DNA from 3 places in the Umezawaea sp. NPDC059074 genome. Region 3 is predicted to be linked to each of the others. Evidence: riboswitches for the same ligand, from Rfam matches in the RefSeq annotation. Region 3 holds a riboswitch; each other region holds the start of a gene.
The links. Region 3 has a riboswitch for thiamine pyrophosphate ahead of ACFWW9_RS37125 (thiamine ABC transporter substrate binding subunit). Riboswitches for the same ligand answer to the same signal wherever they lie in the genome.
Positions count from the first base shown of each region.

Region 1: another riboswitch for thiamine pyrophosphate. It lies ahead of thiO (glycine oxidase ThiO); the one in region 3 lies ahead of ACFWW9_RS37125 (thiamine ABC transporter substrate binding subunit).
Region 2: another riboswitch for thiamine pyrophosphate. It lies ahead of thiC (phosphomethylpyrimidine synthase ThiC); the one in region 3 lies ahead of ACFWW9_RS37125 (thiamine ABC transporter substrate binding subunit).

Region 1 is NZ_JBHYHC010000005.1:147,863-157,773, reverse strand. Features, by position in the region: gene ACFWW9_RS04310 (GntR family transcriptional regulator) at 146-904, shown strand; gene ACFWW9_RS04305 (MFS transporter) at 1,366-2,865, shown strand; gene ACFWW9_RS04300 (threonine/serine dehydratase) at 2,862-3,818, opposite strand; gene ACFWW9_RS04295 (hypothetical protein) at 3,920-4,651, shown strand; gene ACFWW9_RS04290 (S1 family peptidase) at 5,093-6,256, shown strand; gene thiE (thiamine phosphate synthase) at 6,359-7,000, opposite strand; TPP riboswitch at 7,047-7,158, shown strand; gene thiO (glycine oxidase ThiO) at 7,165-8,166, shown strand; gene thiS (sulfur carrier protein ThiS) at 8,163-8,363, shown strand; gene ACFWW9_RS04270 (thiazole synthase) at 8,366-9,127, shown strand; gene ACFWW9_RS04265 (MarR family winged helix-turn-helix transcriptional regulator) at 9,209-9,652, shown strand; gene ACFWW9_RS04260 (VanZ family protein) at 9,649-9,911, opposite strand, start outside.
Region 2 is NZ_JBHYHC010000005.1:136,069-145,979, forward strand. Features, by position in the region: gene pssA (CDP-diacylglycerol--serine O-phosphatidyltransferase) at 1-68, shown strand, start outside; gene ACFWW9_RS04200 (AAA family ATPase) at 135-2,360, shown strand; gene ACFWW9_RS04205 (LytR C-terminal domain-containing protein) at 2,364-3,008, opposite strand; gene ACFWW9_RS04210 (DUF3263 domain-containing protein) at 3,005-3,304, opposite strand; gene ACFWW9_RS04215 (peptide deformylase) at 3,440-4,024, shown strand; gene ACFWW9_RS04220 (dihydrofolate reductase family protein) at 4,034-4,597, shown strand; gene ACFWW9_RS04225 (YdeI family protein) at 5,695-6,288, opposite strand; gene ACFWW9_RS04230 (LysE family translocator) at 6,442-7,047, shown strand; gene ACFWW9_RS04235 (hypothetical protein) at 7,034-7,768, opposite strand; TPP riboswitch at 7,890-8,016, shown strand; gene thiC (phosphomethylpyrimidine synthase ThiC) at 8,008-9,663, shown strand; gene thiD (bifunctional hydroxymethylpyrimidine kinase/phosphomethylpyrimidine kinase) at 9,665-9,911, shown strand, end outside.
Region 3 is NZ_JBHYHC010000128.1:12,055-21,965, reverse strand. Features, by position in the region: gene ACFWW9_RS37160 (sensor histidine kinase) at 1-476, opposite strand, end outside; gene ACFWW9_RS37155 (response regulator transcription factor) at 473-1,213, opposite strand; gene ACFWW9_RS37150 (outer membrane lipoprotein carrier protein LolA) at 1,344-2,477, shown strand; gene ACFWW9_RS37145 (ABC transporter ATP-binding protein) at 2,474-3,481, shown strand; gene ACFWW9_RS37140 (ABC transporter permease) at 3,478-4,314, shown strand; gene ACFWW9_RS37135 (ABC transporter ATP-binding protein) at 4,276-5,274, opposite strand; gene ACFWW9_RS37130 (ABC transporter permease) at 5,274-6,875, opposite strand; gene ACFWW9_RS37125 (thiamine ABC transporter substrate binding subunit) at 6,851-7,891, opposite strand; TPP riboswitch at 7,882-7,995, opposite strand; gene ACFWW9_RS37120 (4a-hydroxytetrahydrobiopterin dehydratase) at 8,027-8,320, shown strand; gene ACFWW9_RS37115 (glycoside hydrolase family 88 protein) at 8,460-9,488, shown strand; gene ACFWW9_RS37110 (mannosyltransferase) at 9,445-9,911, opposite strand, start outside.

The DNA of each region.
Region 1 (9,911 bases), on a different contig from region 3:
CCACAGCCCCTGTCAAGCACGTTGCCGAGACGTTGCAAAGTCATCCGACGAATTTCCTATGGCTTGTCGGGGGTTCGAACGCACGATCCGGCGCGGACAAGGCATCCTGTGGGTGGAGCCGCGATGCTGTACGAGGAGGAAGGCCATGCTGGAGACGACGCCTGGAGCAGGCGTGGACGCCAGGTCTCGTGCGCAACGCGAGCCGAAGTACTGGGGACTCAAGCGGCACCTGCTGGACCTGTTGCGCGCGCTGCCGCCCGGATCCCCCATCCCGACCGAACGGTCGCTGGCCGCGGACTTCGACGTGTCGAGGACCACGGTCCGCCAGGCGCTCGCCGAGCTGACCGTCGAAGGACGGCTGCTCAGGGTGCAGGGCAAGGGAACCTTCGCGGCCGAGCCGAAGGTCGCGCAGCGCCTTCAGCTGTCTTCGTACACAGAGGACATGCGAGCTCAGGGCCGCAAGCCGTCGTCACGGCTGATCGAGGCGTCCGAGTTGCCCGCCGAAGCGGAACTGGCCAGGTTCCTCGGCGTGCGGGCGGGCGCGAAGGTGCTCAGGCTGCACCGGTTGCGGCTCGCCGACGACGAGCCCATGGCCATCGAGACGACCCACCTCGCGCTGGGCCGGTTCCGCGGCCTGCGCCGCTACCTCGCCCCCGGCACCTCGCTCTACCAGGTGCTCCGGGAGCGGTTCGGCGTCGAGATGGGCCACGCCGAGGAGACGATCGAGACCGCTCTCGCCAGCCCCGAGGAGGCCGAACTCCTGGGCGCGGACATCGGCCTGCCGATGCTGCTGCTGTCGAGGCACTCGTTCGACACCGAGGGCAACCCCGTGGAGTGGGTGCGAAGCGTGTACCGGGGGGACCGGTACAAGTTCGTGGCCACTCTCAACCGCCCGGCGGGCTGATTGTCGACAAGCCGCTCCGCGCTCGTCGCGGAGCGGCTTTTCCGCACTCGTGAACGGCCATTCGGCGCACTGGTCATAACCACGTCGGCGCAGGTCAGATCGATCCGGAAGTCCACTTTCGGACAACGTGACACTAGTTCGCCTATCCGGTTTGGCGATGGAGCCCGAAACTGCCGGACCCCCTCCGCGGGCGGTAATTCGGGGGCGTTCCCGATCAGGGGACCTCGGTGTCGCAGTGGCCTTGTTCACCGGTTTGGGCCCGTCGTGGACACCCGGCCGTAACACCTCTGGGCTGCGGTCCCGGCGGCGGATGAACCGGCCGCGGGCCCGGCCAAGCGTCCCATAGGGTGAAATTCGGGCCTGAGTCCCATAGGGATTTCGAATGGCTCGTGGCGTTGTCGTGACCTTCCCGGCACCGGCTCGACGGAGCCCGCGCCACCGGACGGGGTCACAATGGCGCCGTGGTGACCACCGAAGTGATCGTCTGGGGCACTCCCAGGGCCAAGGCCGTGCTCGCGACCACCATCGTCGGCTCGGGCATGGCGATGCTGGACAGCACGATCGTCAACGTCGCGCTGCCGAAGATCGGCGAGGAGCTGCACGCGTCCGTCGCGGGCCTCCAGTGGATCCTCGACGGCTACCTGCTGTCCCTCGCGGCGCTGATCCTCGTGGCCGGGTCGCTCGGCGACCGCTACGGCCGCAGGCGCATGTTCACCTTCGGCGTCCTCTGGTTCGGCGCGGCCTCGCTGCTGTGCGGCCTGGCGCCCACCACGGAACTGCTGGTCGCGGCCCGCATCCTCCAAGGTGTGGGCGGCGCGCTGCTGACGCCGGGCTCGCTGGCGATCCTCCAGTCCACGTTCGCCCGCAAGGACCGGTCGCGGGCGATCGGCGCGTGGTCGGGCCTCGGGGGCATCGCGTCGGCCGTCGGCCCGCTCGCGGGCGGCCTGCTGGTGCAGGCCGGGAGCTGGCGGCTGGCGTTCCTCATCAACGTGCCGATCGCCGTCGTGTGCGTGTGGATGGCCCGCAGGTTCGTCCCGGAGTCCCGCGACGAGACCCTGACCGGCCACCCGAACATCCTCGGCTCCGTGGTCGGCGCGCTCGGTCTCGCGGGCCTCACCGGCGCGCTGGTCGAGGCCCCCGCACGCGGCGTCGGCGACCCGCTGGTCCTCGGAGCGGCCGTCGTCGGGATCGTCGGCTTGATCGCCTTCGGCCTGCTCCAGGTCCGCGGCCACACCCCGCTCGTCCCGCCGCAGCTGTTCGCCAACCGCACGTTCGTCCTGGCCAACGCCCTGACGTTCCTGATGTACGCGGCGCTGGGCGGCGTGCTGGTGCTGATGATCCTCCAGCTCCAGGTGTCGCTGCACTACTCGCCGACGGCCGCGGGACTGGCCGGTCTGCCGATCACGATCATCATGCTGGTGCTGTCCGCGCGGTCCGGCCGCCTGGCCCAGCGCGTCGGCCCCCGCACCCAACTGGTGGTCGGACCGCTCCTGGTCGCGACCGGCATGCTCCTGCTGCGCAACGCCGAACCCGGAGCCACCTACCTCACCGGCGTCCTCCCCGGCATCGTCGTCTTCGGCCTCGGCCTGGCCACGGTCGTCGCCCCCGTCACGGCCACCGTGCTCGCCGCCGCCCCCGACCGCTTCGCGGGCGTCGCCTCGGGCGTGAACAACGCCGTAGCCCGGACCGGCAGCCTCGTCGCCGTGGCGGCCCTGCCCGCGCTGTCCGGGCTCACCGGCACCGCGTACACCGATCCCACCGCGATGACGGCGAGCTGGCAGAAGGCCCTGCTCGTGTGCGCGGGCGCGGCCGCCGTCGGCGGGCTGCTGGCGCTGGGCACGGACAACGACACCCTCCGCGACACCCCGCCCCAGCCCGACGCCGAGACGCCCGGCCCCGGCGACTGCCACTCGTGCGGCGTCGAGGGCCCGCCCACGCACGTGCGGGCGGGTCGGACCTAGACCGCCAGGAGTTCCGCCAGCAGCTCCGGGTCCAGGTTCCCGCCGGACACCACCGCCACGGTCCTGCCCAGCGGCAGCTCGTCCCGCCGGTTGAGGTAGGCCGCGACGACGACCGCGCCGCTGGGCTCGGCGATCAGCCGCGACCGCCGGGCCAGCCACGCCACGGCCGCGCGGATCTCGTCCTCGGACACCGTCACGACCCCGTCGACCAGTTCCCGCATGTGGCTGAACGTCAGCTCGGACGGTTCGGCCCGCAGCCCGTCGGCGATCGTCCTGGCCCGCAGCGCGGGCGGCCACGAGGCCGACCGGCGGCCCGCGCGGAGGCTGTCGGCGGCGTCGGCGGCCAGCGCGGGCTCGACGCCGATGACGCGGGCGTCCGGGCACAGGGACTTGATCGCCACGGCCACCCCGGAGATCAGCCCGCCACCGCTGACCGGCACCAGGACGGTCTCCACCGAGGGCAGGTCCTCGGCGATCTCCAGCCCGACGGTGCCCTGCCCGGCGATCACGTCCACGTGGTCGAACGGCGGGATCAGCGTGGCCCCCCGCTGGTGGGCGAGGTACCGGGCGCGGGACTCCCGTTCCGGCATCGGCACCACGTGGACCTCCGCGCCGAGCGCGAGGGTGGCGTCGATCTTCATCTGCGGCGTGTTGTCCGGCACGACGATCGCCGCGGGCACGCCGAACAGCGCGGCCGCGTGGGCGACGGCCTGGGCGTGGTTGCCGCTGGAGTAGGCGACCACCCCCAGCGCTCGGACGTCCTCGGGCAGCCGGGCCAGCGCGTGGTAGGCGCCGCGGATCTTGAACGCGCCCACGGACTGGAGGTTCTCGGGTTTGAGCCACAGCGGTCGGTCGGGGTCGGCCCACGGACACGGCAGGAGCGGGGTTCGCAGCACGGCGGGGGCCACGAGGTCGGCCGCCGCCCGGATGTCGGAAATCGTGACCAGGCGCACCAGGAGATGATGCGTGGTGGTCCTCACCTCCGACCAACCGACACGGCGGTCGACCCGTCCACCTCTCGGACGAGCAGGAAACCGGCTAGCAGTTGAGGATCATGAGCGAGGAGAACGAGAAGAAGACCGGACTGGACCTCAAGCCCGCGCAGATCGCCGCGGGAGCGTTGGCCGCGGTGACCGCGGCCTTCCTGGGATCGAAGTTGAACGTCGCCGGCACTGTCGCCGGCGCCGCTGTCGCCAGTGTCGTGAGCACCATCGGCAGCGCGCTGTACCAGAGCTCCATCGAACGGACCCGCGCCTCGGTGCGGCGGGTCGGCAGCAAGGCGTGGGTGGTAAAACCGGCAGCCGGCCGGACCGATGCCGAGGTCGTCGAGGAGATCGAAGAGGACAAGGTCCACACGGTCCCCGTGACCGAAGTGGACACCGAGGACAAAACACCGGAAACCCGGCGCTGGCCGAGGATCGCGGCCGGGGCGCTGCTGGTGTTCGTGCTCGGGATGCTGGCCGTGACGGGTGTCGAGTGGGTGCGCGGCGCACCGCTCTCCGGCGGCACCGAGGGCACGAGCCTCGGCGCGGTCGTGGGCAAGCCGACCGACCGCAAGCCCGAGGCCCCGCCGCCGAGCGGGGCGTCCACTCCGGACGCCCCGAGCGCCACGACCCCGCCGCCGAGCACGACCTCCGGAGCGCCCTCGACGACGACCGGGTCGAGCGCGCCGAGCACGTCCTCGCAGCCCTCGACGACCCCGTCGTCGACCGCTCTGCAGACGAGCGAGGCGCCCCCCGTGCAGTCCACTCCGGCACCGCCGTCGAGCGTGGGAACGCCGGGGTAAACCGCCGAATCGACCAACTGGCAACAAACCCGATCCGGTGATCGTTTCATTACTCCGAGTAAGAGTTAACAGTCAATAGCTACACACCGGAGTCGAACGGTCGTGAGCTGTGACACACTTCGCCCTCAGATGGCCTCAACCGTCACAGGTCACAGGCCTATAACGTCGCTCGATCGGGTGAATACCGGTGAGTAGACAACCGGGAGGAGGGCTGTGCGAACCGTGGAAACCCCACGACGACGCGTCACTCCGAGGCTTTCCGAGGTCATTTCGCGACCCTCATCCGAACGGGCATGGCACCGAGGACGGGACGGAAGAAGTAGGAGGAGGGTGGGGCGACCCCTGCCGCCGCCCCACCACCCGTCCCCCTAGAGCCCCCGAGAGCCGGTCCCTGCAACCAGCTCACGGGTTCCCTGCACCCGAAGATGAGGGAGACGTCTAATGATCCGCACGAGTGCGGCCCGCCTCACCGGAGTTGCCCTGCTGGCGGCCGGCGCGGCGATTGCTCTCAGCGTACCGGCGATCGCCGGTCCCGCTGCGGTGAACGTGGCAAGTCCCGCCGACACGGAGAGCTACTCCCCGGAGTTGCTCCAAGCGGTCCAGCGGGACCTCGGCCTGAACGCCGACCAAGCACGCACCCGACTGGCCAACGACGCCAACTCGGGCACCATCGAGACCAAGGTGAAGGACGCCCTCGGCGACAAGTTCGCGGGCGCCTGGATCGACTCGGTCTCGGGCAAGCTCACCGTCGGGACCACGGACGCCACCAAGTCCGACACCGCCCGCTCGCTGGGCGCCGACGTCCGGGTCGTCCGGTTCTCGCAGCAGCAGCTCGCGGGCACCCAGGCGGCGCTGGACTCCCTGAAGGCGCCCGCCTCGGTCACGAGCTGGCGCGTCGACGAGGCCTCCAACACGGTCGTCGTCGAGGTCAACCGCGACAAGCGGGACGCGGCGGCCGAGGCCTTCCTGGCCACGGCCCGCGGCATCAGCCCCGCGGTCACCGTCGCGGAGACCACGGACACGCCGACGACGCTCTACGACACCCGCGGCGGCGACGCGTACTACATCGGCGGCAGCCGCTGCTCGATCGGCTTCGCGGTCACCGGCGGCTTCGTGTCGGCGGGCCACTGCGGCAGCGTGGGCAGCACCACCACCGGCTTCAACCGGGTCTCCCAGGGCACGTTCCGGGGCTCGTCGTTCCCCGGAAACGACTACTCCTGGGTGGCGACGAACAGCAGCTGGACCTCCCGTCCGTGGGTGAACCGCTACAACGGCTCCAACGTCACCGTCACGGGCTCCACCTCGGCGGCCGTCGGCGCGGCGATCTGCCGGTCCGGCTCCACCACGGGCTGGCGCTGCGGCACGGTCCAGCAGAAGAACGCGACCGTGAACTACTCGCAGGGCTCGGTGTCCGGCCTGACCAGGACCAACGCCTGCGCGGAGCCCGGTGACTCGGGCGGCTCGTGGGTCGCGGGCACCAACTTCAGCCAGGCCCAGGGCGTGACCTCGGGTGGTTCGGGCAACTGCACCTCCGGCGGCACGACCTACTTCCAGCCGGTCGGCGAGATCCTGTCGGCCTACGGTCTGACCCTCACCAGGGGCTGACCGGGCACGTCCGGCGGCGAGCAGCCTCCCTGCCCGCTCGACGCCACCCCGCGAACGCCCCCGTACCGGCACCCTGCTCCGGTACGGGGGCGTTCCGCTTCGTCAGAGCAGGGCCCGCAGCGCCCGCGCGGCCGCCTTGGGGTCCTCGGCGGCGGTGATCGCCCGGACGACCACGATCCGGGTCGCGCCCGCGTCCAGCACCTCGTGCAGGTTCCCGAGGTCGATCCCGCCGATCGCGAACCACGGCCGCTCCGCCGTCGTGGCGCGCACGAGGTCGAGGCCGGGGGCCGGGCGGCCCGGCTTGGTCGGCGTCGGCCAGCACGGGCCGGTGCAGAAGTAGTCGACGCCGGGCTCGGCCGCGGCCGCCGTCATCTGCTCGACGTCGTGCGTCGACCGGCCGATCACCACGTCGTCGCCGAGCAGCCTCCGCGCCACGGGGACCGGCAGGTCGTCCTGCCCGAGGTGCAGCACGTCCGCGTCGACCGCCGCCGCCACGTCCGCGCGGTCGTTGACCGACAGCAGGGCTCCGTGCCGCTCGCACGCCTCGGCCAGCACCTCCAGCGCGGCGATCTCCTGCCTGGCCTCCAGCCCCTTGTCGCGCAGCTGGACGATGTCGACGCCGCCCGCGAGAGCCGCGTCGACGAAGTCGGCGAGGTCGCCGCGGTCGGCGCGCGCGTCCGTGCAGAGGTAGAGCTTCGCCGCGGCGAGCCGCCGCCTGATCCGGGTTCCGTCGAGTCCTGGCACGGGTCAGGACGGTAACCGCGCCACCGATCCGTGCGCTACGGTGAAGGTGGTTCCGCACGGGAGCCCGGAATCCACCGGGCTGAGAGGGAGCGTGGTTCGCTCCGACCGTCGAACCTGATCCGGGTCATGCCGGCGCAGGGAGCGTGAGTGCCTTGGTTCCACGGGTGTCCGTGTTGGGCGGCGGTGTCATCGGCCTGTCCATCGCCTGGCGGGTCGCCGCCAGTGGTTGTGCCGTCACGGTTTTCGACGACGAGTGCCGCACCGGCGGCTCGTGGGTCGCGGGCGGGATGCTCGCCCCGGTCACCGAGTCGTGGCCCGGCGAGGAGGAGCTGCTGGACCTGGGCTCCCGGTCGCTGGCGCGGTGGCCGTCGTTCGCCCGAGAACTGGGCGACGTGGGCCTGCGCGCGGAGGGAACCCTCGCCGTGGCACTGGATTCCGCCGACGTGGGCGTGCTGGACGTGCTCGCCGACCACCTGCGCGGCCTCGGTCGCGAGGCCGACCGGCTGACCGGTCGCGAGCTGCGCGCGCTCGAACCCGGTCTGGGGCCGCGGGTGCGCGGCGGCCTGTCCGTGCCCGGAGACCTCGCCCTGGACAACCGGAAGCTGTTGTCCGCGCTGCGCAAGGCGTGCGCCGCCGAAGGTGTGGTCGTCGAACCGCGGCGGGCGACGGTGTCCACTGTGGACGCGGACGTCGTGGTGATCGCCGCGGGCGCGTGGAGCGGCGAGCTGCACCCCGCGCTGGCGCCGGTGATCCGGCCGGTCAAGGGCGAGATCCTGCGGCTGGCGGGTCGCCGCGGAGCGCTGCCGCCGCCGACCAGGACGATCCGCGCGCACGTGGAGGGCCGCCCGGTCTACCTGGTGCCCAGGGACGGCGGGCTCGTGGTGGGCGCGACCCAGTACGACAGCGGGTTCGACGCGGCCGTCACCGTCGGCGGCGTGCGGGACCTGCTGCGCGACGCGGAGGTCGTGCTGCCGGGCATCGCCGAGTACGAGCTGGTCGAGGCCGCCGCCGGGTTCCGCGCGGGCAGCCCGGACAACCTGCCGGTGATCAGGTGGCTGGAACCCGGTGTGCTGGCCGCGACCGGCCACCACCGCAACGGACTGCTGCTCGCGCCGATCACGGCGGACGTGGTGCTGACCCTGCTGCGCGAAGGAGGAACCCGGTGAAGGCACGGGTCAACGGCGAACTGCGCGACCTGCCGGACGACACGACCGTGGCGGCGGTGCTGGACCTGCTCGGCGCCCCCGCTCGCGGGGTGGCCGTGGCGGTCGACGGCGAGGTCGTGCCGAGGGCGCAGTGGCCGTCCACGGTCGTGCCCGACGGCGGCACGGTCGAAGTGCTCACCGCGGTCCAGGGAGGGTGAACGTGGACGATCCGCTGGTCATCGCGGGCCGGGAGTTCGGCTCGCGGCTCGTCATGGGGACCGGGGGCGCGGCGAACCTGTCCGTGCTCGAACGCGCGCTGGTCGCCTCGGGCACCGAGCTGACCACCGTGGCGATGCGCCGGATGGACGTCGGCGGCGGAACCGGCGTGCTGGAGCTGTTGCGGCGCTTGGGGATCGAGGTGCTGCCCAACACCGCGGGCTGCCGGGGCGCGGCCGAGGCCGTGCTGACCGCGCGGCTGGCGCGCGAGGCGCTGGAGACGAACTGGGTGAAGCTGGAGGTGGTGGCGGACGAGAAGACGCTGCTGCCCGACCCGTTCGAGCTGCTGGCCGCCGCGGAGACGTTGGTGGACGACGGTTTCGTGGTCCTGCCCTACACCAACGACGACCCGGTGCTCGCCCAGCGGCTGGAGGACGTCGGCTGCGCCACCGTGATGCCGCTCGGCTCGCCGATCGGGACCGGGCTGGGCATCCGCAACCCGCACAACATCGAGCTGATCGTGTCCCGCGCGACCGTGCCGGTGGTCCTGGACGCGGGCGTCGGCACCGCGTCGGACGCGGCGCTGGCGATGGAGCTGGGGTGCTCCGCTGTGCTCTTGGCCACGGCCGTGACGCGGGCCCGCGACCCGGAGCGGATGGCCGCGGCGATGCGCGCGGGCGTGGAAGGCGGCAGGTTGGCCAGGGTGGCGGGCCGGATCCCCCAGCGGTTCTGGGCGCAGGCGTCCAGCCCGGCCGTGGAGGGGTGATCACCCGTCGGGGTTGGTCGGGCGACGCGGCATGATGGATGCTGAACGCTTCCCGCCGCGCCGCCCCGAGGAGGACATGCCGTGACGGCCCCGAAGGCCGATGAGGTCGAAGACGCCACCGCGCGCCTCTTCCTCACCATCGGCAGGTTGTCCAGGCTGCTGCGCCGCACCGGCTCGCCCGGCCTCGGCCCCGGCGCGGTGTCCGCGCTGGCGACGCTGGCCCGCTGCGGACCGATGCGGCTGGGGGACCTGGCGCAGAAGGAGGGCGTTGCCCCGCCCACGCTGTCGCGGATCGTCGCGGCGCTCGTGGAGTCCGGGTACGTGCGGCGCGAGCCCGACCCGCAGGACGGCCGCGCCTGGCTGGCCACCCCCACGCCCGAGGGCGAGGAGATGGTGTCCGGCGTCCGCTCGGCCCGGATGACGGAGCTGCGGCGGCGGATGGAGATGCTCTCGCCCGAGCACCAGTCGGCGCTGATCGCGGCGCTCGGGGCGTTGGAGGAGATCGTGGCGGAGGAGAACCGCTAGAGGGCGGCCGCCTTTCGCTTGTCGTCGCTGAACGCCCAGGTGCACAGCCGGCCCAGCAGGACGGCGAAGAGCGCGCCGATCGTGTTGTTGGCGAAGTCCTGCGCCTCGCACACGCCCACGTCGGTGATGGCCTGGACGAGTTCCACCCCGCCGCTCACGGCGGCGCTCGCGAGCAGCACCAGCCCCGGCCTGCGGGTGGCGAGCGTGCCGAAGAAGGCGAACGGCATGAGCATCAGGAAGTTCAGCCTGGCCAGCGAGC
Region 2 (9,911 bases), on a different contig from region 3:
AGCGGCGCAACTGGCGCCAGCTGGGCCTGCGCCGCGACCAGCGGCCGAAGGACCCGACGCAGAACTAGCCCCGAAGCGCGGGTCTCTCCACGGAGGGCCCGCGCTTCGGCGTTCGCGGCACTAGTCTTCGGGGCGTGATCACGCTGACCGCTCGGCTGACCCCGTCCGCGTTGGACACCCGCCGCGGTGTCGTCCGGCTGCACCAGGAGGTGCTGGACGCGCTGGGGCTGCGCGCGTGGGACGCTGTGAAGCTGACCGGCGCCCGCGTGAGCGCCGCGCTGGCGGCCGCGGGCGACGGGCCGCCCGGAGTCGTGCTGGTGGACGACGTGACGCTGTCGAACCTCGGGATCGTCGAGGGGTCCGAGGTCGTCGTGGCGCCGGTGGACGTTGCGGGCGCTCGGTCGGTGACGGTGTCCGGGTCGCGGCTGGCGACGACGTCGCTGACGCCGGAGACGCTGCGGCTCGCGCTGACCGGCAAGGTGCTGACCGTGGGCGACGCCGTGTCGCTGCTGCCGCAGGACCTCGCGCCGCCGCCCGGCGTGGACGTCGGGTCGACGCGCAGCAAGCTGTCGAACGCCATCGGCATGACGTGGACCAACGAGCTGCTGACGATCACCGCGACCGACCCGGCGGGCCCGGTCGCCGTGCAGCCGTCGAGCGTGGTCGGCTGGCGCGACGGACCGCGGACCGGTGACGCCGCGCCGGTCGCCGACGGGGCGGTGGTGCAGGTCGCCGTGACCGGGCGCGCCGTGACGTCGACGTACGTGCCGCCCGCCGAGGTCGCGTTCGTGCCGCCGGTCACCGACCTGGTCGGCCAACGCGACGCCGCGAAGCGGCTCACCGAGTGGCTGGACCTGACGTTCCTGCGGCCGGACCTGCTGGCGAAGCTCGGGGCGTCACCGCGGCTGGCCGCGCTGGTCAGCGGCCCCGAGGGCGTCGGGAAGGCGACCCTCGTGCGGTCCGTGGCGCAGAGCGTGGACGCGGACGTCGTGGAGCTGGCCGCGCCGAGCATCGCGGTGCTGGAGTCGAACGCGACCGCGCAGCGGCTCGCCGACGCCGTGACCGCCGCGTCCGCGAAGGACCGCCCGGCCGTGCTGCTGCTGACCGACGTGGACGCGCTGCTGCCCGCGTCGTCCCCGCCGCCGGTCGCGACCGTCGTGCTGGACGTGCTGCGCTCCGCCGTGCGCACCAAGGGGTTGGCGCTGGTCGTCACGACCGCGCACCCCGAGTCGGTCGACCCGCGGCTGCGCGTGCCGGAGCTGGTGGACCGCGAGCTGACGTTGGCGCTGCCGGACGGCCGCTGCCGCACCGAGCTGCTGCGGATGCTGATGCGGGACGTGCCGATGGAGTCCGACGTGGACCTCGGCGCGATCGCCGACCGCACACCGGGTTTCGTCGTCGCGGACCTCGTGGCGCTGCGCCGCGACGCCGCCGTGCGCTCGGCGCTGCGGCAGCGCGACCACGACGAACCCCGCGTGGCGCAACAGGACCTGCTCGGCGCGCTGGACACCGTCCGCCCGGTCTCGATGTCCACTTCGGACACGTTGCAGACCGGCGGGCTGACGCTGGACGACGTCGGCGACATGACCGAGGTCAAGCAGGCGCTGACCGAGGCCGCGCTGTGGCCGTTGCAGTACCCCGATTCCTTCGCCCGCCTCGGCGTCGCCCCGCCGCGCGGCCTGCTGCTCTACGGGCCTCCCGGCTGCGGCAAGACGTTCCTGATCCGCGCGCTCGCGGGCAGCGGGCAGCTCAACGTGCTGTCGGTCAAGGGCGCGGAGCTGATGGACAAGTTCGTCGGCGAGTCCGAACGGGCCGTGCGCGAACTGTTCCGCCGCGCCGCGGAAGCCGCGCCCGCCATGGTGTTCCTGGACGAGGTGGACGCGCTGGCGCCGCGCCGCGGCCAGTCGTCGGACTCCGGCGTGGCGGACCGCGTGGTGGCCGCGCTGCTGACCGAACTGGACGGCGTGGAGCCGTTGCGGGACGTCATCGTGCTGGGAGCGACGAACCGGCCCGAACTGGTCGACCCGGCGCTGCTGCGGCCGGGACGGTTGGAGCGCCTGGTCTACGTGCCGCCGCCGGACGCCGAGGCGCGCGGCGCGATCCTGCGCGCGACCTCGCGCAACACGCCGCTGGCCGAGGACGTGGACCTGGACGAGCTGGCGGAGTCGTTGGACGGCTACTCGGCGGCGGACTGCGCGGCGCTGATCCGCGAAGCCGCGCTGACGGCGATGCGCGAGTCGCTGGAAGCGGTCGTCGTGACGGCCGCGCACCTGGCGAGCGCGCGCAAGGCCGTCCGGCCCTCGCTGGACCCGGCGCAGCTGGCCTCGTTGGCCGCGTACGCCGAGTCCCGCAAGCAGTAGGCGCTACTTGACGTTCTGCGTGCCCTTGTAGTCGTTCGTGACGATCACGATGATGCCGGGGTGCGCGGCCTCGATGCCGTCGAAGCGGGCCTCGACCCTGGCCTGCATGACGGCGGCGAGGGACTTCGCCGACTCTTCCTCTTCGGTGCCGGGCCGGTAGTAGACGGTCGTCGTCGGGATCTGGCCCTGGGAGTAGTTGCCGGTCTCGGCGACGTCCCAACCGGACCGCTTCACGTCCTCCGTCGCCTTCGCGGCGAGACCGGCGATGGTGCTGTTGTTGTAGACGCGCACCGGCGGCTTCGCGGCGGTCGGCTGACCACCGGGCGGTGGTGTCGCCGCGCCGGTCGTGCCCGCCGGAGGGGCCTGCGTCGTCGTCGTGGCGGCCGGGGCCGAGGTCGTGGTCGGGGCGGCCGACGTCGTCGCGGGCGGCTGCTCACCCGAGGACGCGGGCGGGGACGCGGGAGCGGACTCCGACGCGCTGCCCGCGGGCGGCTGGCTCGACGACGTGCCCGTCGCGGTCTGGTCGCCGTCGCCACCGCCGAACAGCGTGAAGACGCCGATCACCAACGCGACCAGCGCGACGCCGAGCAGCGCGAAACCCGCGGCCCGAGCCGGGTGGGAGGAACTGGGGGATTCAGGAGAACTCATCGGTGCTCGACACCATTCGGCTCGAAACCGAAGCGGCGCGCAGAACGTGCGCGCAGCCGGACCGTGCGAAGTTTGCGAAGACGTTTCACGAGCATCGGGTCGGCCGCGAGGGCCTCCTCCTTGTCGATCAGGCCGTTGAGCAGCTGGTAGTACCGGGTCGCGGACATGTCGAACAACTCTTTGACAGCCTGTTCCTTGGCGCCCGCGTACTTCCACCACTGGCGTTCGAAAGCCAGGATTCCGCGCTCCCGAGCGGTCAAGCCGTCATCCGGCTCCCCTGCCCCTGCGGCGTCCATCCGGCTCCTCGCCTCACGGTTGAGGCCATCGGGCCGACCCGTGTGATTTCCAATGGCCAATTACATCACGTGATCGTGATCGCGGTCGCTTCAACGGTCGGCGCGTCCGAACTGACACGCCGATAAGCTCACGTCATGGCTGTTCACCACATCCGGATCGCCGGTGACCCGGTACTGCACAACCCGACGAAGCCGGTAGAGGCCTTCGACGACGAGCTGCGCACGTTGATCGACGACATGTTCGAGACGATGGCGGCGGCGCACGGCGTGGGCCTCGCGGCCAACCAGATCGGCGTCGACCTGCGCCTGTTCGTCTACGACTGCCCGGACGACGAAGGTGTCCGCCACTGCGGCATCGTGGTCAACCCGGTGCTGGAGACCTCGAAGCTGCCGGAGGGCATGCCGGGCCCGGACGACGACTTCGAAGGCTGCCTCTCCGCCCCCGGCGAGTCGTACCCGACGGGGCGCGCGGACTGGGCGAAGGTGACCGGCCAGGACGGCGACGGCAACCCGATCGAGGTGGAGGGCACGGGCTTCTTCGCCAGGTGCCTCCAGCACGAGACGGACCACCTCGACGGCTACCTGTACCTGGACAGGTTGGTGGGCCGGTACAAGCGCGAGGCGAAGCGCATGCTCCGCTACAACGAGTGGGGCGTCCCCGGCCTGTCGTGGGACCCGGCCAACTCCGAGGACCCGTTCGCGGACGACGACGAGGACTAGGCGCGCGCGATGAGGAAGATCGTCTACTCGCTGGCGGTGTCGCTGGACGGCTACTTCGAAGGCCCGAACGGGGAACTCGACTGGCACCAGGTGGACGGTGAGCTGCACGCCCACATGAACACCCGGTTCCGCGAGTACAGCGCCTTCCTCACCGGCCGGGTCACCCACGACCTGATGGCCGACTACTGGCCGACAGCGGACCAGAACCCGGCCAGCACACCGGAAGAGGCGGAGTTCGCCTCGATCTGGCGCGACGTCCCCAAGATCGTCTTCACCAGGGGGACGACCACCAGCACCGCCTGGAACACCACGATCCGCCACGAGGTGGACGCGGACGAACTCCGCGCCCTCAAACACCAGCCGGGCGGCGACATGGTCGTGGGCGGCCCCAATCTGACAGCCACGTTCCAGGCCTTGAACCTGATCGACGAGTACACGATCTACATCCACCCGGTCCTGGTGGGCAACGGCAATCCCGCATTCCTGGACTCCACCACCCTGACAACCTTGGACCTGGTGCAAACCAAAACCTTCACCAACGGCGTGGTCCTTCTCCACTACCGCACCCCCTAACCCCACCAACCAAACTCCGGGCCGAGACGCCCCCGTCTCGTCGAGACGATCCCGTACCGACGAGACGGAACCGACCGGTCGCGCTCCACGGTGGGACCTGGCTGCCACGCGACCACCGCTGGATCCAGACGACCGATCACAGCGGGGCCAGCCACGCCATGCCAGCCATGCCGGACGGACCCAGACCAGGTACGGCAAGTTGGTCACGCCGGGGCGCGTCGCCAGCGGCCGATCAGCCTCACGGCGGCAGTCACCTCGAGCCGATCGCGCCAGACCGGTCACGACTGGTCGGCCACACACCATCAGGCGAGCCACGCCGGCCAAGCCGAACTAGTCACGCACACCGGGCCAGCCAGGCGAGCCACACCGAACAGCCAGCCACCGCGTCGATCGAACCGGACCAGTCGGTCGATCACTACGGCTCAAGTGGGCGCGGCGACCCAGAGCACGGCGGGGCGGACCGGCGGGGACAAGCCCAGGTCGGCCAAGTCAGCCGAACTGTTCGAACCAGACTGGCCGCATCCGATTGAGTCGACCGGTCTAAGTCGGCCGAGCAAGATCAGCCGGACCGACCAGGCAGGCCAGGCCAAGCCGGGCGGGCCAAGCCGGGCGGGGCAGCCCAAGCCACACCAAGCAGATCGGATCGGATCGGCCAAGCAGATCGGCCAGGCCTGGCCAGCCGCGCCAAGTCAGGCGAGCCGGAGCGGCCGGGCAGGCAGGCAGGCAGGCAGGCAGGTCGGCAGGTCGGCAGGTCGGCAGGTCGGCAGCCGGATCGGCTGGGCCGGATCGGCTGGGCCGGATCGTCCGTGTCAGGTCGGGTCGTGGCGGGTTGAGGGGTCAGCTTGGTTGGTTCAGGTTCCGTTTGGCCGGGTTGGGCGTGATCGGGGTGTGGCGAGTCGGGGTTGGGTGCGTCGAGGCGGTCCCGTCGATACGAGTGCGTATCGACGGGACGGTTGCGTCTTGGGAGTGGCTCGTCGGGACGGGGTGGTTGCGTCGATACGGGGGCGTATCGACGGGACCGTTGCGTCTCGGTGTGGGCCGTTCGTCGGGACGGGGGCGTCTCGACGGGGTGGGGGTGTCCTGAGGGGTGGCTGGTGTTAGGGGGTGGCGGTGGTGAGGGTTGTGAGGATTTGGGTTAGTTGGGTTGCTCGGGTGGTGGGGGTTTTGGCTTTCATCAGGCGTAGTAGGAGGGCGTACTGGTGGGTGCGGTCCAAGGACTCGAAGGCGGTTTTGGCCGTGGGGTTTGCGGCTAGTTCTGCTGCCAGGTCGTCTGGGACTGTGGCGATTCGTTGGGACAGGTAGGCGGCGTCCCAGCGGCCGTCTGCCTTTGCCGCGGCGATCGCGGCGAAGCCCGGGTCTCGCATTCGGCCGGAGGCGATGAGGGCTTCTGCCTTGTCCACGTTGACCTTGGACCACGCGCCCTTGGGGCGTCGGGCCGAGTAGCGCTGGAGGTAGTACTCCTTGTCGAGGGAGCGCCGGATGCTGTCGATCCAGCCGTAGCAGAGGGCACCGTCCAAGGCCTGGGTGATCGTGATCGACGTTTTGCCCGAGCCCTTCTTGGCGATCTTGCACCACACGCCGGCCTTCAGCTCGTGGTGGGAGTCGAGCCAGGTCACCCACTCGTCGAAGGTCGTGAAGACGATGATCTCCGCGCCGTCGAGCGTCTCCACCTGGTCCTGTTCCCGCAGCATTCGAGCCGTCCTCTCGTTGGTTCCGACTCCGATCCTGCCCGGCAAAGTGCTCACCGAATGAGCACTTAAATCAGGAGTCGAACGCAATCCAACCCCCACTCGCTCAAGTCCGGCTCGAAAAACGGCTTGCCGCACCCCCTCACCATTGAGTCCATGCTGGACAACCTGGCCGCCCTCGTCGCGGCGTCGTTCCTGATCGCCCTGTCCCCCGGCCCCGGCACGGCGCTGGTGCTGCGGCAGTCGGTTCGCGGGCGGCGCACGGCGTTGGCCACGGTCGCGGGCATGGAGGTCGGGGTCGCGTGTTGGGCGGTGGCCGCGGCACTGGGGCTGTCGGTGTTGCTCACCGCGTCCGAGGTCGCGTTCCACGTCCTGCGGGTCACCGGGGCCCTCTTCCTGGTCTACCTCGGCGTGAAGGCGCTGCTGTCGGCGCGCAAGGACAGCTCGGCGGTCGAACCGGCCCCACCCTCGAAGGCGTTCCGGTCCGGGCTGGTCGTCAACCTGGCGAATCCGAAGCTCGGCGTGTTCGCCATCTCGTTCCTCCCCCAGTTCGTTCCGGCCGGGGAAGCGGGCAAGGGGCTCCTGCTGCTGTTCGCCGTCGTCTGGGTCGTGGTCGACACGCTCTGGTACCTCGTCGTGGTCGGCGTGCTGCACCGGATCCGCGGCTGGCTCGCGCGCTCCAAGGTCCGCAAGACCCTGGAAGGCGTCTCGGGCGGAGTGCTGGTCGCGCTGGGGCTGAAGCTGGTCCTCACGCCTCGGTAGGGACCTGCACCTCGACGACTCCGGCCCGCGGCGCCCGCGGGTGGTCCAGGCGCACCTGGTGGTCGCCTCGCGCGGACTCGTCGCGCCGCCAGTAGATCTCCGGCAGCCCGACCAGCTGCACGTGGGTCGCGCACGCGGCCAGGTCCGAGTAGTGCCCGGCCAGCACGTGGGCGCGCAGCCGTTGCACCTGTCCGACCGTCGCCACCTCCCCCACCAGCAGGAACGGGATCAGCAGCCGCCACGTGGACGCCACCACGTCCCGGCTCCGGTGCGGGGCCCGCAGCACGGCCCTGGCCACGCGCAGCGCGTGCTCGGCGGGCGTGATGACGTCCCCGGCCCCGGAGTGGTGCCACGACCAGCGGGCGGCTTCGGCCATCGCGCAGCGCAGGCAGTCCAGCGCGCCCGTCGCGGACTCGACCCCGCACTGCGAGCAGGTGACCAACGTCATCGCCCAGTCGGTGCACGTCCACGAGTACCGGCCGACCTCGTCCTCCAGCACCAGCTCGGCCAGCTCGCGCTCGCCCGACCCGCCTTCGCTGAGCTGCTCGGCGGCCAGCAGCGCGTGCCAGTCCGGCAGCCAGACCTGGTCGACCAGCTCCACGCAGAACCGGCACTCGGGGTAGCCGCGACCCGCGAGGTCGCCGCACGAAGGGCACGCCGAAACGGCCGCGGGTCGTTCACCACGCCGCGCGCCGGGTGGGAACGGCTGGTGATCAGCCACGCGGAGAAAGGTACGCCGAAAGTGGCGCTTTCGCGCCGGCCGATGCGGATCAGTTGTAGGCGACCGCACCGGGCGGCGGCTAGCCGGCCGTGCCGGAGCCTGGCTATGGTCAGGAGGACAACTCAAAACACGCGGGAGCTCGCGCCGAAAGCGGGCTGAGAGGGTGGTTGTGCCGAAGGGCACGGTGCCGCCGACCGCTCGAACCTGACCGGGTAATGCCGGCGTAGGGAGGAAATGTCGTGACGGCACTTGACGACCGCTCTGTCCGACCGTCAGTCACCACCGGCCCGATCTCGGGCTCCCGCAAGGTCTACCGCGACGCGGGTGAGGGTGTGCGGGTCCCGTTCCGCAGGGTGGAACTGACCAACGGCGAGCACGTCGACCTGTACGACACTTCTGGTCCGTATACCGACTCCAACGCGACCATCGACGTCCACAGTGGACTTCCGAGGCTCAGGGCGGACTGGATCTCCGCGCGCGAGCCGGTGAACGGCGCCGTGACCCAGCTCGCGTACGCGAAGGCCGGGATCGTCACGCCGGAGATGAGGTTCATCGCGGTCCGCGAGAACATGGATCCCGAGTTCGTCCGGTCCGAGGTGGCCGTCGGGCGGGCGGTCATCCCGCTCAACCGGAACCACCCCGAGGCCGAGCCGATGATCATCGGCAAGAAGTTCCTCGTGAAGATCAACGCGAACATCGGCAACTCCGCCGTGTCCTCGTCGATCGAGGACGAGGTCGACAAGATGGTGTGGGCCACCCGCTGGGGCGGCGACACGATCATGGACCTGTCGACCGGCAAGCGGATCCACGAGACCCGCGAGTGGATCATGCGCAACTCGCCGGTGCCGGTGGGCACCGTGCCCATCTACCAGGCGTTGGAGAAGGTCGACAGCGATCCGGCGAAGCTCACGTGGGAGCTGTACCGGGACACGGTGATCGAGCAGGCCGAGCAGGGCGTCGACTACATGACGGTCCACGCGGGCGTGCTGCTGCGGTACGTGCCGATGACGGCCAAGCGCGTGACGGGCATCGTGTCGCGCGGCGGGTCGATCATGGCCGCGTGGTGCCTCGCCCACCACAAGGAGAGCTTCCTCTACACGCACTTCGAGGAGCTGTGCGAGATCCTGCGCGCCTACGACATCACGTTCTCCCTGGGTGACGGCCTGCGGCCCGGTTCCATCGCCGACGCCAACGACGAGGCCCAGTTCGCCGAGCTCCGCACGCTGGGCGAGCTCACGCACGTCGCCCGCGCCCACGACGTGCAGGTGATGATCGAGGGCCCCGGCCACGTGCCGATGCACAAGATCGCGGAGAACGTGCGGCTGGAGGAGGAGTGGTGCGGCGAGGCGCCGTTCTACACCCTCGGACCGCTGGCCACGGACATCGCGCCCGCCTACGACCACATCACCTCCGCCATCGGCGCGGCGCAGATCGGCTGGCTGGGCACGGCGATGCTCTGCTACGTCACGCCGAAGGAGCACCTGGGCCTGCCGAACCGGGACGACGTGAAGACCGGCGTGATCACCTACAAGATCGCGGCGCACTCGGCCGACCTGGCCAAGGGCCACCCCGGCGTGCAGGACTGGGACGACGCCCTGTCCAAGGCGCGGTTCGAGTTCCGCTGGGAGGACCAGTTCAACCTGTCGCTGGACCCGGACACGGCCCGCTCGTTCCACGACGAGACGCTGCCCGCGGCCCCGGCGAAGACGGCGCACTTCTGCTCGATGTGCGGGCCGAAGTTCTGCTCGATGAAGATCACCCAGGACGTGCGCCGGTACGCCGAGGAGCACGGTCTGTCCACTGTGGAGGCCATCGAGGCGGGCATGGAGGAGAAGTCCGCCGAGTTCGGCGACCACGGGAACAAGGTCTACCTGCCGGTCGTGGAGACTTCCTGACGTGAACGAGACTCCTCCACGGGTCCTCACCATCGCCGGGTCCGACTCCGGCGGTGGTGCGGGCCTGCAAGCCGACCTGCGCACGCTGTTCGCCTGCGGTGTGCACGGGATGACCGCGGTGACGGCGATCACCGTGCAGAACTCGCTGGGCGTCTCGGGGTTCACCGAGATCCCGCCGGAGGTGGTGGCGGCGCAGATCGTGGCCGTGGCCACCGACATCGGCGTGAACGCGGCCAAGACCGGGATGC
Region 3 (9,911 bases):
GACAGCCACGTGGCGATGCCGACCAGCAGCGCCACCAACGACGTGGCGACGGCCAGCCAACGGGTGCCGAGGTCGTTGGCCCCCGTGTAGCCGATGAGGCTGTCACCCGCGACGACGAGCCTCGGCGTGCCGTCGGGGGCGGTGTCCACGCGGCCCTGCCAGCGCATGGCGCTCACGCCGTTCTCGCGCAGCACGGGGTGGCCGGACTTGAGCGTCCGCACCTCGGCGGGCGTCAGGTCCGGCGCGGGCAGGCCGTCCAGCGGGGCTCCGGCGGTGTCCAGGATCCGCACGGACGGGCCGGAGCCGAGCGCCACGGCCTTGGTCAGCTCGGAGTCGACGGCGCTGATCTGCACGCGGCCGATCAGGCTCGGGGCGAGGCTGGTGAACGCCATCAGGCACAGCCACGCCACGCCGGTGGCCACCACGGTGATCCGGAAGCGCAGCGTGCGCCGGAACCACCACCGCCGCGGGTTCACCTACGGGCCGCCCGCTGCACGGTCGCGCCGAGCGCCGCGTCGAGGTCGGCGGTGGAGGCGAGGTAGCCGTGGCCGCGGACCGTGCGCACGACCTCGCCCGCGCCCATGGCGTCGAGCTTGCGCCGCAGGTAACCGACGTACACCTCGACGGCGTTGCGGGTCGCGGCCTGCTCGTCGCCCCACACGGTGCGCAGCAGCTCGTCCTTCGTGACGACGGACCCGGCGCGGCTGGCCAGCACGTCCAGCACGGCGTACTCGCGGGGGCTCAGCGCGACCGGCTCCCCCGCCCACGTGACCTCGCGCAGCGCCCGGTCCACGACCAGTTCGCCCAGCTTGAGCCTGCGCCGGGAGTTGCCGCCGGAGTTGCGCCGCAGCAGCGCCCGCACCTGCGCCACCAGCACCACGAACGAGAACGGCTTCACCAGGTAGCCGTCCGCGCCGAGGTCGAGGCCGTCCGCCTGGTCGATCTCGCCGTCCTTCGCCGACACCATCAGCACCGGCGTGCGCACGCCCTCGGCGCGCATCCGCTGGAGCACGCGGTAACCGGACAGGCCGGGCAGCATGATGTCGAGCAGCACGACGTCGAACGCGCCGGTCAACGCGACGCGCAGCGCGTTCGGGCCGTCGGCGGCCGTCACGACCTCCATGCCCTCCGCGGACAGGCCCCGCTCCAGCGCTCGCCGAACACCGATCTCGTCGTCGACAACCAGCACCCGTGGTCTCACACCCGCAAGCATGCCGCCTGAGGGGGACAATCGGCTGGGGATCTCAGCGGTCTCTCAGGCTCTCAGCGCGGTCTCAGCACGGGTTGGGCACTGTCTGTGGTGTCGGACGGCACACGGCTGACCGGCAGGTGGAGGAGGGGACATGAACAGGAGAAGGGTGACCGTGGCCATCGCGGCGGCCGGGGTGGTCGCCGGGGTAGCCGGTCTGGGGGTGCTGGCGATGCCCGCCGGCGCTGGGCCCGCACCTGTGCTGCCTCAGGTCGACGCGCAGTCGCTCGTCGAGTCGGTGCTCACGGCCAAGCCCGCCGCGTTCGGCGGCACGGTCGACGTGAACAACAGCCTGGGCATCCCGGCCATCGCCGGTCTGCCGCAGCTGTCCGACGGCGCCAGCCAGGTCCGGATGTGGACGGACGGCCAGGGCAAGGCCCGCGTGTCGCTGCCGACCGGCGGCTCCGAGCGGACCATCGTCGACGACGGCACGACGCTCTGGTCGTGGAACTCGGAGACGCAGACCGTGACCAAGACGCCGCACGGCGCGGAGGCCGCGAAGCCGGACATGGGTCTCGGCCTCGGGCTCGGCCAGGACGGCAAGCCGCTGGAGCCGGTGCAGCTGGCGCGCGACGTCGTGTCCGAGATCGAGAAGTCCAGCGTCGTGACGGTCGACGGCACGGCCCGCGTGGCCAACCGCCCGGCCTACGAGCTGGTGCTCACGCCGAAGCCCACCGAGCGGACGGTGCTGCGCGAGGTGCGCGTCGCGGTCGACTCGGAACTGCGGATGCCGCTGCGCGTGTCGCTGCTGACCAACGGCACCGACGAGCCCGCCGTCCAGGTCGGTTTCTCCGAGCTGACGGTCGGCGCGCAGGACGCGGCGCTGTTCCAGTTCACGCCGTCGGCGAGCGCGAAGGTCGAGGAGCAGAAGCTCGAGGCCCCGTCCGACCAGGACAAGGCCGACGCCGAGAAGGCTCTGGGCGAGGCGTCGCCGCAGGTCGTCGGCGACGGCTGGGACACCGTGATCGTCGCGAAGACCCCGGCCGAGGCCCTCTCGGGCGTGCAGCTCCCGGCCGAGGACAAGCCGGAGCACCGCGGCCCCGGCGCGAGCGGCGCCAACCCGCAGGACCTGCTGAAGCAGCTGGGCAAGCAGATCAGCGGCCCGTGGGGCAGCGGAACGCTGATCAGCACCAAGATCGGCAACGCCCTGCTCGCCGACGACGGCCGGATCGCGCTCGGCGCGGTGCCGGAGCAGGTGCTGACCGAGGCGATCGGCCAGGTGAAGTGACCACTTCGACCAGCGCACGGGTGGAGTCCGCTTCGGCGGGCTCCACCCCGGTCCTCGCCGCGCGCACGCGAGGACTGCGCAAGACGTACGGCAGCACGGTCGCGGTGGACCGGGTGGACCTGGACCTGCCCGAGGGCGCGGTGCTGGGGATGCTCGGGCCGAACGGGTCGGGCAAGACGACGACGATCCGGATGCTGCTGGGGCTGGTGCGGCCCACCGAGGGGACGGTCGAGCTGCTCGGGCGGGCGTTGCCCGACGGGGCGGCCGCGTCGTTGCCGCACGTCGGTGCGCTGGTCGAGGGGCCGGGCTTCCACCCGTTCCTGTCGGGCCGGGAGAACCTGCGGCGCGTCGCCGCGTTCGAACCGCTGCTGGCGACCGGGTCGGTCAAGCAGGCCGTGGAGGACGCCGTGGAACGCGTCGGGCTCGCGCAGGCCGCGCACCGGCGCTACCGGGGCTATTCGCTGGGCATGAAGCAGCGGCTCGGGTTGGCGGCGGCGCTGCTGGTGCCGCGCAAGCTGATCGTGCTGGACGAGCCGACGAACGGCCTCGACCCGGCGGGCACCCGCGAGGTGCGGAAGGTCATCGGCGACCTGCACGCGGCGGGCAGCACGGTGCTGGTGTCGTCGCACCTGCTCAGCGAGATCGAGGCCACGTGCACGCACGTTGCCGTGCTGCACCGGGGAACCGTGGTGGCGCAAGGGGAACTGGCCGAGCTGCTGCACTCCGACAGCACCGCGCTCCAGGTGACGACGTCCGATGTGGACAGTGCGCTCACCGCGCTGCGGGCGGCCCGGATCTCGGCCCGCCCGTCCACCGAGGGCGTCCGGGTCGAGCTGATCGGCACGACCGCGCCCGCCGTCTTCCAGACGCTCGTGCAGGCGGGCGTGGAGATCCACGAGGCCGTCCGCCAGCGCACCGGCCTCGAGGAGCTGTTCGCCCGGCTCACCGAGGCCGAGGAGTCCGACCACCTGTCCGCTGTGGACACCAACGAGGGGGCACGATGACCACGGCTGTCGCCACGCGCGCCCCGTTGACCCGGCAGCTGCGCTCGGAGCTGCGCTGGATCGTGCGCCGCCCGCGCACGGTGATCGGGTTGGGGCTGCTGTGCGTGGTCCCGATCCTGGCCGGTGTCGGCCTCTGGTTCGCCGTCGACAACACCCAGGGCCCGGCCGGTCCGGGGCTCGCGGCGATCATCGCGGGCAACGGGCTCGTCCTGCCGATCTTCACCCTGTTCCTGTCGCTGCCGTTGCTGCTGCCGCTGGTCGGCGCGATCTGGGCGGCCGACGGCCTGGCGGGCGAGGCCAACAACGGCACGCTGCGCGGTCTGCTGGTCGCGCCGGTGGGCCGGATCCGGCTGCTGGGCATCAAGGCGTTCGGGATCGCCGTCATGTCGCTGTTCGCGGTGACGCTGATGGCCGTCGTCGGCGTGATCACCGGTGTGGCCCTGTTCGGCATGGACGGGATGCTCACGGTGTCCGGCACGACGCTGTCGACCGGCGCGGCGCTGGGCCGGATCGTGCTGACGATCCTGCTGGTGACGTTCCAGATGTGGGCCGTCGCCGCGGTGGCGCTGGCGATCTCCGCGTGCACCGAGCACCCGCTGGTGGTGATGGCCGCGACCATGGCCGGGCTCATCGTGTTCGCCGTGCTCGGCGCGTTCAGCTCGCTGGACTGGCTCCAGCCGTACCTGATCACCTCGGCGTGGAACGGCCTGACCGACGTGATGCGCGACCCGATGCCGACCGGGGAGCTGTGGAACAGCACCGGGTTGGCCGCGTGCTACCTGGTGATCGGCCTGTCACTCGCCACGATCCGCCTGGTCACCAAGGACGGCTAGCCCGTCCGGGTCGACGACGAGTCGCACCCGATCGCCGAGCGCCGGTGGCTCGGCGATCGGGGCGACGGCTTCGAACTCCTCGTCCCGCACGGTCACCAGCAGCCGCACGTGGTCGCGGCGGTGCACCCGTTCCTCCACCACGCCTTCCAGCGGCCCGTCGGGGTCGACGCGCAACGCCGTGGAGCGCAGTCCGACGCGCCCCGGAACGGTGATCCCCAGCAGCTCCAGCGCCAGGTCCGCGGGCAGGATCTTCCCGCACCCCAGGAACTTCGCAGTCTCCACGTCGACCGGCGACCGCCACACCTCCGTCGGCGGCCCGACCTGCCGGATCCGCCCGGCCCGCATCACCGCGACCCGGTCGGCGAGCGTGAACGCCTCGTCGTGGTCGTGCGTCACGACCAGCGCCGTTGCCCCGGCCTCGCGCAGCAACCGCGCCAGGTCGACGGCCAACTGCTCGCGCAACGCCCGGTCCAGCGCCGACAGCGGCTCGTCCAGCAGCAGCAAGCGGGGTCGAGGGGCCAACGCCCGCGCCAGCGCGACGCGCTGCTGCTCGCCGCCGGACAACTCCGTGACCCGCCGCTTCTGGTAGCCGCCGAGGCCGACCAGTTCGAGGAGTTCGGCCACGCGCTTGTGCCGCGCCTCGGCCTCCACGCCGTGCATCCGCATCCCGAACGCCACGTTGCCCGCCACGTCCCGGTGCGGGAACAGCTGCCCGTCCTGGAACACCAGGCCGAAGCCCCTGCGGTGCACCGGGACACCGGCCAGGTCCTCGTCGTCCCACGCCACGACGCCCGCGCTCGGCCGTTCCAGGCCCGCGACCGCGCGCAGCAGCGTCGACTTGCCGCAGCCGGACGGGCCGAGCAGCGCCACCACCTCGCCGTCCGCGACCTCCAGGTCGACCTCGGCCACCGCTTCGACGGCGCCGTACCGGACGCCGACCCCGTCGATCCGCAGCGACATCAGAACTCCCCACTGCTGGGCACGCGCAGCTTCTCGATCAGCAGCACCGCGGCGACCGTGACCACCATCAGCAGCGCGCACGCGGCGTACGCCATCTGGCTGTTGAGCTGGCCGGGCCGGGACATCAGCCGCGCGATCACGATCGGCAGCGTCGGCGACTCCGGCCGCGCCAGGAAGCTGGTCGCCCCGAACTCCCCCAGCGCCACCACGAACCCGAACCCGGCCGCCGCCACCAGCGACCGCCCGGCCAACGGCAGGTCCACCTCGCGCCACACCCGCCACGGGCTCGCGCCGAGCGTCGCGGCGGCCTGCCGCAACCGCTCGTCGACCGCGCGCAGCACCGGCAGCACGATCCGCACGATCAGCGGCGTCACGACCAGCGCCTGCGCCAACGGCACCAGCACGGGCGACGTGCGGAGATCACCGGGCAACGCGTCCATCGTGATCAGGTACCCGAACCCCACCGTCACCGCGGACACGCCCAGCGGCAGCATCAACGCCGTGTCGAGCGCTTCCCCGATCCCCCAGGGCGTTCGCCCACGCCGCAACCCGACCAGCACGACGGCCGAGAACACCCCGATCGTCAACGCCAGCAGCATCGCGTCGGTGGCCGTGCGCACCGAGTTCATCGCCGCGTCGACCCCGGAGACGGCCAACGTCCCCCGCTCCCCCGTCCCGGTCAGCGCCCGGTACCCCGCCAGGCTCCAGCCGTCCACTGTGGACAGCGACCGCACGACCAGCCCCACCACGGGCACCAGCAGCGTGAGCACCACGGCGAACGCCGCCGCGACCACCCCCCACTCCCCACCGGTGGGCCTGCGCACCACGTCCGCCTGCCCGCGCAACGACAACGCCGTCTCGCGCCGCCGTCGCGCCAGCCCGCCGAGCAGCAGCACCGCGAGCACGGCGGCGAACTGGAGCAGCGACAAAGCCGCGGCCCCGGACAGGTCGAACAGCTCGACCGTGCGCAGGTAGATCTCGGTCTCCAACGTCCGGTACCGCGCCCCGCCGAGCACCAGCACGACCCCGAAACTGGTGGCGCAGAACAGGAACACCACCGACGCCGCCGACCCGATCGCGGGCAGCAACGACGGCAGGACGACGGACACGAAGGCACGGGGCCGGGACGCGCCCAGCGCCCGAGCGGCGTCCTCGGCCCGCCGGTCGGTGTGCGCCCACAGCCCGCCCACGGTCCGCGCCACCACGGCGACGTTGAAGAACGCGTTGGCCAGCACGATCGGCAGCACCCCGCCGTCCGGCCACAACGCCCGGAAGGCCAGTCCCACCACCACGGTCGGCAGCACGAACGGCACCATCACCGCCGCCCGCACGAACCCCGAGCCCGCGACCTTGCAGCGCGCCAGCAGGAACGCCACCGGCAACCCCGTGACCAGCGCCAACACCGTGGACGCGGCGGCCTGCCCCAGCGTGAACCCGACCAGCTCCCACGTCGAGGCGGCCGTCAGCGCCTCCCCGACACCACCGTCACGCAGCCCGAGGTGCACGATCGCGAGCACCGGCCAGGCGAAGAAGACCCCGAGGAAGACCAGCGGGACCAGCGCGGCGAACGCCCAGCTCAGCCCACTACGAGCGTGCGCCACTGGGACACCCACTGCTCGCGGTTGGCGCTGACCTGCTCGGCGGGCAACGTCTGCGACGCGCTGGGCAGCGGCGCGGCCTTCTCCCACGACTCGGGCAGCTTCACGCCTTCCCGAGACGGGTACACGTACATCTGCTCCGGCACGTCGGCCTGGAACTGCTCGGACAGCAGGAAGTCCACGACCTTCTTGGCGTCCTCGGGGTTCTTGGCCCCGTTCAGCACCCCCGCGTACTCCACCTGGCGGTAGCAGGTGTCCAACACGGCCTTGGTGCGCGGCGCGCCGTCCTCACCGATCTCGGCGGACGGCGACGACGCGTAGGACACCACGATCGGCTTCGGCCCCTTGCCCGCGGACCCGGAGAAGTCCTGGTTGTAGGCCTCTTCCCAGCCGCTGACGACCTTGACCCCGTTGGCCTTGAGCTTCGTCCAGTACTCGGTCCAGCTGGTGGGCCCGTACTTCCCGATCGTCCCCAGCAGGAAGGCCAGCCCCGGCGACGACGTGGCCGGGTCCTCGACCACCAGCATGTCCTTGTACTTCGGGTCGACCAGGTCGTCGTACGACGTGGGCTCCGGCACGCCTTTCGCGGCCAGCCCGGCGATGTCGACGTTCAGGCACACGTCTCCGACGTCCACGGCGTGCAGCTTGTTGCTGCCGTCGACCTGGTACCGCTGCGCTCCCTTGGAGGCCTCGGGGCTCGCGTACTCCGCGAAGACCCCTTCCTTCAACGCCCGCGAGGCGAACGTCGAGTCGACGCCGAAGGCGACGTCCCCGATCGGGTTCGCCTTGGTCAGCACCAGCTTGTTGGTCAACGCCCCGGCGTCGCCGCTGGCGACCTGCTTGATCGTGATCCCGGAGGAGGCCTTGAACGCGTCCAGCGTCTCCTGCTTGGCGACGAACGAGTCGTGCGTCACCAGCGTGACCGTGTGATCGGAAGCGGCGGGCGCGGACCCCCCGCTGACGGAACAACCCGCCACCAGCGACAAGCAGGCGACGGCGACAAGAACGTGGCGAAGCATCAGTCTCTCCCTACACCGGCATGATCCGGATCAGGTTGGACGGTCGAAGGCTCGCGCGCCTTCCTCTCAGCCCGGCGCAGCACCGGACTCCCGTGGTAAGCGGCAGCGTACGCGACTCGGTGGGACCATCAGGCCATGGCCGAACTGATGACCGACGACCAGGTGACCGAAGCCCTGCGGAGCCTGCCGAGTTGGAGCGCGCAGGAGAACACGCTGATGCGGATCGTGGAGCTGACGAGCTTCCCCGAAGCCATCCAGGTGGTGAACCGGGTGGCCGAGATCGCGGAGAACAACGACCACCACCCCGACATCGACATCCGCTGGCGCACGCTGACGTTTCGCGTGAGCACCCACTCCAAGGGCGGGGTCACGGCACTGGACATCAGCCTGGCCAGCGAGATCGACGGCGTGCTCGAAGCACTGGCCTGACCGGTCGCCCGCCGGGTCCACGGCGTTGGACCGGAACGTTCCCGCAGCTCAGGGTGTCCGTTTCGGTCCCTTGCGTGATCACCCGCGACCCGCTTCGATGAGATCACCGCCGCCTCCGCCCCAGGAGGCACCAGTGCTGATGTCGTTTCGGAGGACCGCGCTCGCCGTGGTGGGCCTGCTCGTGAGCGGGCTGGCCGTGGCGCCCGCGGCTTCCGCCCAACCCGCACCCACCGCCGGGTGCGGGGTCACCGACCTGATGATCAAGGCGTCCACCTACTGGGTGGCCACCGACACCGACCAGGCCGCGAACAACTGGTCCAACGCCCTCTTCCACGTGGGCAACCTCGCCCAGGTCCGCACCACCGGGATCAGCAACCACAAGACGTGGCCGTGGACCGAGGCGAACCAGTGGCTGCTGCCCGCCGATCCCGCGAAGCCCTTCGCCCCGGACGCCCAGGCGTCCGGTGAGGCCTACCTGGACGTCTGGTACTTCCACCAGGAGAACCGGGTGCTCGACCCGTTGCGCGCGAACCTGGCCGCCGAGGCCGAGAGCGTCGCGAAGGGCGGCACGAGGTACTGGACCACCCCGGACGCCCTGAACCTCTCGCTGCCGTCGTTCACCCGGATCGGCGTGATGGACTCGAACCAGGCGCTCCTGGACGCGTCCCGAACGTTGTTCCGCGATGCCAAGCGCCGCCTGTTCAGCGACCTGACCGGCCTGTGGCTGGGCAACGCCCAGGCCAACGGCTTCGCCGCCTCCGGCTTGGCGAAGGCCGTCCTGGCCCTGCCCGACGGTCCGCTGCGAGCCGAGTACGCGCGGACGTTGAAGCGCTCGGCGGAAACCCTCCGCTGGCTCCAGCGCCCGGACGGCTTCTGGAACGCCGAACTCCTCTTCGGCGGCAAGGAGACGAGCAGCACGGCCCTGATCACCTACGCCTTGGCGGCGGGCATCAACGCGGGCGTGCTCGACAAGGCCGCCTACCTGCCGATCGTGCGGAAGGGCTGGGACGCCCTGACCAAGTCCGCTCTCCAGGACTCCGGCAGGCTCGGCTACGTCCAGCCCCGCGGCTCACACCGGCCGGCGAACGCCGACGACAGCGCCGCCTTCGCCGTGGGCGCCTACCTCACCGCTGGTCAACAGGTTGCGGCTCTGACTCCAGGCTGCTGACGGCTTCGGTCTGCGGGTCCCCGAGGGCCCGCAGGCCGACCGCCACGGCCACCAGCGTGAGCAGCCCGGCAGCCGGGTAGACCCATCCCAGCAACGACTCCCACCACGGCCGGGAGATGATCCAGATCGAGTCCTGCCAGATCAGCAGGAACGAGATCAGGAAGCTCCCGATCGACACCACCCACACCACGGCGGTGATGTTGACCAACCGGTGCCGGTTCGCGGGCCCGTACAGCAGCCACATCAGCGCGGGCATCGCCCACACCCAGTGGTGGCTCCACGAGATCGGCGACACCAGCAGCCCGAACACCTGCACCACCACGATCGCGGCCAACGTCTGCCGAGCCCGCAACGCCTCCCGCAACGCCCACAGCATCAGCACGACGGCGACGGCACACCCGGCCAGCCAGATCGGCCCGCTCT